DNA from 2 places in the Sphingomonas sp. BL-S-28 genome. Region 1 is predicted to be linked to the other one. Evidence: predicted binding sites of a transcription regulator. Region 1 holds the regulator's gene; the other holds the start of a gene.
What was found. Region 1 encodes LexA, which represses DNA repair genes until DNA is damaged. Its sites were predicted from a motif close to GTTCCNCNCTTGTTCT; they were not measured.
Positions count from the first base shown of each region.

Region 2: a site for LexA is predicted at 2,755-2,770, ahead of ACZ1JC_RS04345 (ImuA family protein). Genes of this name have one in related genera too.

Region 1 is NZ_CM145483.1:50,806-54,839, forward strand. Features, by position in the region: gene ACZ1JC_RS00270 (ComEC/Rec2 family competence protein) at 1-1,527, shown strand, start outside; gene lexA (transcriptional repressor LexA) at 1,691-2,389, opposite strand; gene ACZ1JC_RS00280 (molybdopterin molybdotransferase MoeA) at 2,502-3,722, opposite strand; gene moaC (cyclic pyranopterin monophosphate synthase MoaC) at 3,722-4,034, opposite strand, start outside.
Region 2 is NZ_CM145483.1:1,014,635-1,018,668, reverse strand. Features, by position in the region: gene rlxS (relaxase/mobilization nuclease RlxS) at 1-1,517, shown strand, start outside; gene ACZ1JC_RS04350 (SOS response-associated peptidase) at 1,856-2,509, opposite strand; gene ACZ1JC_RS04345 (ImuA family protein) at 2,806-3,567, shown strand; gene ACZ1JC_RS04340 (Y-family DNA polymerase) at 3,482-4,034, shown strand, end outside.

The DNA of each region.
Region 1 (4,034 bases):
CGCGCTGCCTGGTTTGCAGGGCTTTCAGCGTCCGGACGGGCGCTGGCACCCGTTGAAATCCTGGAGGCGGGGAACGGCACCGATGTCTTCGCGGCATGGCGGGCCGATCTCTCCGGACATATCCGGTCTCAGCTTGAGGGCAGCAAGGCCGGGATTGCCATAGCCTTCGCAACGGGAGATATGGGCGCAATCGCCGCGGATGACGCGCAGGCGATGCGCGACGCGGGATTGGCGCACCTGCTTTCCATCAGCGGGCTTCACGTCAGCGCCGTGATCGGCGCAGTCTATTTTCTTGCCATTCGCTTGCTGGCGCTTTCCCCCACGATCGCACTGCGATGGCGCCTGCCGGTGGTGGCCGCGGCCTTGGGTGGTCTGGCGGGGATCGGCTATACCCTGTTGACGGGATCGCAGGTGCCCACCGTCCGCTCTTGCGCGGGCGCCCTGCTGGTGCTGGGCGCGATGTTGCTGGGGCGTGAAGCGTTGTCGGTCCGAATGCTGGCGACCGGGGCGTTTCTCGTCATGGTGTTATGGCCTGAGGCCATTGTCGGTCCCAGTTTTCAGATGAGTTTTGCGGCGGTGCTTACATTGATCGCGGTGGCGAAGGCAGCGCCGGTGCGTCGTTGGATGGCGCCACGCGATGAAAGCGTGCCGATGCGAGTCCTGAGGTCGGCAGCGCTGATGCTGGTGACCGGTGTCGCGATCGACCTGGTTCTGATGCCGATTGCCCTTTATCATTTCCACCGTGCAGGCGTTTTTGGCGCGCTGGCCAATCTCGTGGCCATTCCGCTGACGACTTTCGCCGTCATGCCCCTTGTGGCCATTGCGCTCCTTCTCGACGTCGTCGGTCTTGGAGCGCCGGTATGGTGGCTTGCGGGCCACGCCATTGCGCTCCTTCTCGAACTTGCCCATGTCGTTGCGGATCTTCCCGGCGCGGTTCGCCTCCTTCCGGTGATGGGAGCGGGGCATTTTCTCCTTTTCGTCATAGGCGGTTTGTGGCTGGCCTTGTGGTCGGGGAAGGTGCGCTTTCTCGGTCTCGTTCCGGCGTTTGCGGGTGTCGCCGGATTGGCGCTGATCGTTCCTCCCGACATTCTGGTGAGTGGTGACGGCCATTATATCGGCATGGCGGTGGGGGATGGGCGACCGGCTATCCTGCGCGAGAGCAGGAGCGGCTATGCGCTGGACAATATGTTGGAAGTTGCCGGGCAGCGCGAACTGCCGCTCGCGCTGCCCGGACAGCATGAGGTCCGATGCAATGACGACTTTTGCGCGACCGCCTTCTGGCGAGGCGAGAGGATGTGGCATGTTCTGATCGCACGCAGCGATGCTTATGTGCCGATCCCTTCGCTGGCACGCGCCTGTGGCCGCGTGGATATCGTCATCGCAGATCGCTCGCTGCCGCAAAGCTGCAAGCCGCGATGGCTGAAAATCGATCGTCCCATGCTGAAGCAAACGGGCGGGATCGTCATAGATTTGAAAGGTCAGGCGCTGCGAACGGTGGCCCAAAGCCATGGCAGCCATGGCTGGTGAGATATTTGGAGGGGTTGATCCAACTGCCTCGGATCAACCCCTCCAACTCCCGTATGTCCCGTTTTCCGAACCATCCGGTGTTTTCACCCGATTGGAAAACACCCCAAGAATGCCGCGAGCCTGTGCGGCGATGCCAGTCCGGCGATCGGGTCCGTACCCCTTGTCAGTGATAGCGGCGCAAAATGCCTGCGAGCTTGCCCTGAACCTGCACTTCCCCGGCGCCGTAAATCTGGGGCTCGTATGCGGCGTTCGCCGGATCGAGCCGAACCTTTGGCCCTTCGCGGCGGAGATACTTGAGGGTGGCTTCCTCACCGCGGATGAGGGCCACCACGATTTCCCCATCGCGCGCCGTATCGGTGCGCTTAACAAGCGCCAGGTCGCCATCGAGAATACCGGCCTCGATCATCGAATCACCAGAAACCTCAAGCGCATAGTGATCCCCCGAACCCAGTAGGGCTGCCGGCACCGGCAGCATCGCCTGACCTTCGATTGCCTCGATCGGAACGCCGGCGGCGATGCGGCCGTGTAGCGGTATCTCGATTACGTCGTTGGCCGGTTCCGGAGCCCGTGGAGCCGTGCGCAGAGCAGCGGGCGCTTCTCGCGGTGTCGCAGGCGTAGTGGCGGCAGCAGGGCCCTTATTGGTCACATCGTCAGGCTGGCGAAGCACTTCAAGGGCGCGGGCCCGATTGGGGAGACGACGGATAAAGCCGCGTTCCTCCAGCGCCGAAATCAGCCGGTGAACGCCCGACTTCGATTTGAGGTCCAGCGCATCCTTCATTTCTTCGAAGCTGGGCGAGACCCCGCTCTCTTCAAGGCGCACCTGAATGAACCGGAGCAATTCGTGCTGCTTGCGCGTCAACATCTGGCTGCCTCACCTGCTTCGCCGAGATTGGCGGTCTGTTCCCTTCACGAAGAACACATGGAGGTTCGTTCGCGAACAATGAGGGAACAATTAAGCAACGAATCCGGTAACGTCAAGCAATACCGCCATTCTGGAGCAAGTACACCCAAACCGTATCCCCGCGATTGGCAGCGGGGGCGTTGGCGGGGCGATCGATAAGAACATTGCTTGTGGCCAGAGAGACCAAGGCGCTGCTGTCCTGCACGCTATGGGCGCTGACGGCTTCGCCATCCCAAAGGCCGCGCACGAATTCGCGTCGATCGCCGCTGGGCGGCAAGGCGTCGGCCAAACGGGCCAGCAACGGCATCGGTGCAGGCCTGCGGGCGCCGAGCAACGCGCGAAGAGCCGGCAACATGAAGTGGTATGCGGTTACGAGGCTGGAGACCGGATTCCCCGGCAATCCGATCACGATCTGCGCGCGCTGGCCACGCGCTTTTCGCGTCACCAGCAATGGCTTGCCGGGCCGGATTGCCACGCGCCAGAAATCCAGATCGGCACCCCATGCTTCGAGTGCGGGACGGACGAGATCATGATCGCCAACGGAAACGCCGCCGCTGGTAACGATGACATCCGCGTCGCCGGCCGATTCGAAGGCGTGGATCAGGGCATCGAGATCGTCGCCCACCGGGCCGATTCTGTCGACCGAGACCGGAAGGCTCTGCCCCATCGCGGCGAGCATGGCACCGTTGCTGGCGGGTATCTGATGCGGTTCGCAGCATTCCGGATCCACGGCCAGTTCGTCCCCGCTGTCTATCACGACAAGGCGCGGTATCCTTCGAACCGGCAAGTGCTTGTGCCCCGCCGCGATTGCGAGTGCGGCCTGGGCTGCGCCGATACGGGTTCCGGATGGCAGGATTTCCCGCCCCTCGGGGAAGTCCATACCCTGCCGGCGAATATGTTTGTGCGGCGGGGTGGGGCCTTCGCCGGTCAAGGTGACGCGATGCTGATCGCGCGTGACATCTTCTTGAAGGATGACTCCTCCTGCGCCGGCAGGGATCAGGGCGCCGGTCGAAATGCGAATGGCCTGCCCCGGCGTGACGGCGGCTTCGTAAGGATGCCCCGCGGCACTTTCGCCCACGACATGCCAGGGCCCGGCGGTATCGCCTTCCGCAACCGCGTAGCCATCCATTGCCGAAATGTCGCGCGCGGGCTGAGTCCTCCGGGCAACCAAGGGTTCGGCCAGATAGCGGCCGAGGGCGCTGGGCACATCGACGCGCTCGACCGGCGTGGGCTCGACAAGCTGCAGCAGGCGGTCCTGGGCATCTTCCAGCGAGAGCATGGGCTGCCGGGCCATCAGATCGCGCCTGCCGCGATCCACACGCCGGACTTGCCGCCGCGCTTTTCGATCAGCCGTATCGCGCCGATCACCATGCCTTTGTCGAGTGCCTTGGCCATGTCGTAGATCGTCAGGAGGGCAATGGAAGCTGCCGTCATTGCCTCCATTTCGACGCCGGTCTTGCCTGTGAGCGAGGCCGTGGCGATCGCGCGGATGCCGTCTTCCTCGAAACGGAAGTCGACGTTGACCGCGTCGAGCGGCAGCGGATGGCACATCGGAATCAGGTCGGAGGTCTTCTTTGCCGCCATGATCCCCGCAATCCGGGCCGTT
Region 2 (4,034 bases), 960 kb from region 1:
AGTATGGGGACCTTAAGCCCTATATTCGCCGGCTCATGAACCAGGTCGAGGAGGACCTTGGAACCAGGCTGGAATGGGTTGCTGTCGATCACCACAACACCGGCCATCCACACACGCATATCGTGCTTCGTGGGATCGACGATCGAGGCAAGGACCTCGTCATTGCGCGCGATTATATTGCCCATGGTTTCCGTGAGCGCGCCGTTGATCTCATGTCGCTCGATCTCGGGCCGCGCGCAGGCCACGAAATCGAGGCGCGGCTGCGTCAGGAAATGGAGCAGGAGCGCTTCACTGGCTTGGACCGCCGGCTCATCGGACGGATGGATGCCGATCGGTGCGTCTCGCCGCATGATCGCGATCCGTTTTTCCAGGCACTGGAGACGGGACGCCTGCAGGCTTTGAAGCGCATGGATCTTGCCAGCGAACTGGGGGACGGGCGATGGCAGCTTGCCGATAGGCTCGATGAAACGCTTAGGGCTATGGGGGAGCGCGGCGACATCATCCGCCTGATGCAGCGCGAGGTCACGCGCGCCAGACTGGAGCGACAGGACCAGCGCATCTATGCGCCGGACATTGGGCCGCTTGTCGGCAGGGTCATTTGTCGCGGGCTGGCGGACGAGCATCACGATCGTCATTTCCTGCTGGTCGACGGCATCGATGGACGTTCGCACTACATCGACATTGGACCCTCGACGGCCGTTGAGCCGTTGCCACGCGATGCGGTGGTACGGGTGATCCCGCGAATAGCGGAGGTTCGGGATATCGATCGCAATGTTCTGGAGGTGTCGCAGGCGAACGAGGGGCGGTATTCGATCGCGCGGCATTTACGCTACGACTGCTCCGTCACCCAGGCTTTCGCCGAGACCCACGTGCGCAGGCTTGAAGCGATGCGACGAGCGCGCTCCGATGTTACCCGTGAGGCCGATGGAAGCTGGCGTATTTCGTCCGAACATCTCGAAGTCGCAGAACGCTTCGAGCAGCGAGATGTCGCTTCCCGGCCTGTTGCAGTCGAGGTCCTGGGCTCGGGCTCGGTGGAGCGAATGTCCGGCATGGAAGCGGCAACATGGCTGGATCGTGAACTCGCCTCGCCGTCAGGACTGGCAATACGCGATGCAGGGTTCGGACGCGAAGTGCGCACGGGCCTGGATCAGCGACGGCAGTGGCTGGTCGAGCAGGATCTGGCCGATGTTTCACCGAGCGGCGTCAGATTGCGGCAGCATACCCTGGCGTTGCTTCAGCGGCGCGAATTGCTCCGGATCGCCGAGCGCCTTTCCGGGGAGCTGGGGAAGGAGTTCTCGGAGGCCAAGACCGGCGACTGGATCGAAGGCAAGGTGAGCCGCAGGATAGATGGTATTTCGGGGCGCTTCGCGCTCATCGAGCGCAGCCACGAATTCACCCTGGTTCCATGGCGGCCCGTACTCGAGAAGCAGCTTGGGCAGCAGGCCGGCGGGATCATGCGCGAGGCCGGTATCAACTGGCAGTTTGGACGTGGACGTTCCGGGCCGGAAATTTCTTGATCGGGGCTTGTTGGCGGGCAACTTTTGCGGGCGTTGCTTATGCAAAGCGCCGCCAATCCGGATGCATCAGCGGTCGCGCTTGCTGACGGGCGTTCTACATGCCCTCCATGAAAAGCGAACGTACAGCACAACGCTATCGGCAGGCCGTGAATATTGCCGGAAACACGCAGGCCATCGAAAGGGCGGGGCAGGCCCTCATCAACGCGTTATGGGCGGAGGGTTTTCGCCCGACGTCCGAACGGCGGGACCGTTTCCATTGAAGACATATATCGAAGCTGGTCTCCTGGCGGCAGCGCTTGCGCTTCCCTGGTTGGTGCGTCTGATCGCCTGATTTTCGGCTACAGCGGCAAGGACAACTGCGGTGAGGGTGCCGGCGGCTTGTCCATTTGAGACTTGTCGGACCATGGCTCGTCGGATGGCTCACGCAGCAATTCCCGCTCCCATGGATTGCAAAGTCCGTGAGCGGCGGTTGGCGAGCCGTCGGTCCAGGTCTTCCAGTTTTCGCGGCGCAGGATCACTGGCATGCGGTCGTTGAGATCCAGCATGGATTCGTGCGCGGGAACCGTCATCATCGAGAAAACGTGCCCCCATTCGTCGCTACGCCGCCAGATGCCCGCGACTGCAAAAATCTCCTCGCCGGGTACCGAGAACCAGGTCCGGGTCATCTTTCCTTTTTTTCCTTCCGGTTCGGCCCAGGCGTTTAGTGGAACGAGGCAGCGACGCCGCGCAAAGCTCCCGCGCCAGAACCTCGATCCGATCTTGTCCGCACGCGCATTGTAGATGGGGTGAGGCTTCAGCATCTCGCCGGTCAATTTGCTTGGATCGGTACGCGGGAAGCCCCAGGCCATCGCCCGGACTTGGCTTTGGGAAATTACCAAGCCGGGGTCCGTCGGTGCCACCACCTCGAGATAATTGGCCCCGCTCGACGGCTCGGTGTCGAAAAGCGCGGCGATGGCGCTAGCAGGGGTGGTCAAGCGATAGAGGTTGCAGATGGGAGCATCCTTTCAAAACCATACTACGCCCGCAGGCAGGTACAACAAAGGGTGAGCAACGCTTCTGAGGGCGGGCGCAGGCTGATTCGCTCGCCCGCTAGCCGCCACTGCCCGCTCTGTCCGGCACGGGAAGCAGCGGGTATCGACGAGGCCCAAATTTGCTCAACCTTTTTATCTGAATTCCGGGCCCTTTCCTGCCCGCGCGTTGCGATGTTCAAGGCGCGGCGTTGACTCTTAGATGAAATGGAACAAAATAAGAACGAAATTTCCATCGCAGAGCCACAAGGAGGCCCTTCATGACGGAGCGAGGGTCACCATCTCGCATTGATACCCTGCGCGCCCGGATCGCCGAGATCGAAGGCGGGGACAGGCGCGCGCGCGAGGTATTGCCCTTCGGTCTTGAAGCGCTCGATGCCAAGCTACCCGGCGGAGGGCTTGCGCTGGGTTCACTGCATGAAGTGGCCGGCGGCGCCCAGGGCGTGACCGACGGCGCGGCGGCTGCACTGTTCGCTGCCGGGATCATGGCACGCGCCGAAGGCAAGATTCTCTGGTGCATGACCAAGGCCGATCTCTTCGCACCGGCCATCGCCCAGGCCGGGCTCGATCCCGACCGTGTCATCTATCTTGAAGCGCAGGATGAGACTTCGGTGCTGGCCTGCTTCGAGGAGGGACTGCGCCATGGCGGGCTCGGCGGTGTGGTTGCCGAGGTGTCACGGCTCTCGATGCCGGTATCTCGCCGCCTGCTGCTGGCTGCGGAAAACAGCGGCGCGATCGGGATCGCGCTGCGCCGTTGGCGTAGGCGCGAGGATGCGGCCGATTTCGGGCAGCCGACAGCGGCTGCGACGCGCTGGCGGGTGACGGCGGTCCCGTCCGAGGCCTTGCCGGTCCCCGGCGTCGGGCGGCCGCGATGGTTCGTCGAGCTCATCCGGTGCCGGGCTGGCGAGAGCGCCGATTTTCTTCTGGAATCCTGCGATGCGACAGGTCGTCTCGCTCTTCCTGCCGACCTGGCCGATCGACCGGCTGCGGCGCAGACTTGGGCGACAAGCACCGCCGCCTGACGCGCCGCTGGTCCTGGCAGGTGTGGAAGGGCGCCGCCGCGTGTTGACTGCGGTGAGCGCGCCGGCCCGCGCTCTCGGCCTCCACGTAGGCATGGCGGTAACCCAGGCGCAGGCGCTGGTGCCCGATTTGCTGCTTATGGATGCCGACCCTCAAGCTGATGAGAAGGCGCTGGAGCGTTTGGCGGTCTGGTCGCTGCGCAAATACTCGCCTCTCATTGCACTCGATCCGCCCGAAGGCTTGATGCTCGATGTGACCGGAGCAACCCATAGCCATGGCGGGGCCAGAGGGCTGCTCGCCGACATGCTGCGCCGGCTCGCCGAAGTCGAGACCGCCGCGCGCGCCGTCTGCGCGCCGACCTACGGGGCTGCGCATGCGCTTGCCCGCTTCGGCGGCGAGATGTTGTGCCCTGAAGGACTTGGCATTGTCGATCCGGCAGACCTTGTCGAAGCTGTCGCGCGGCTACCGC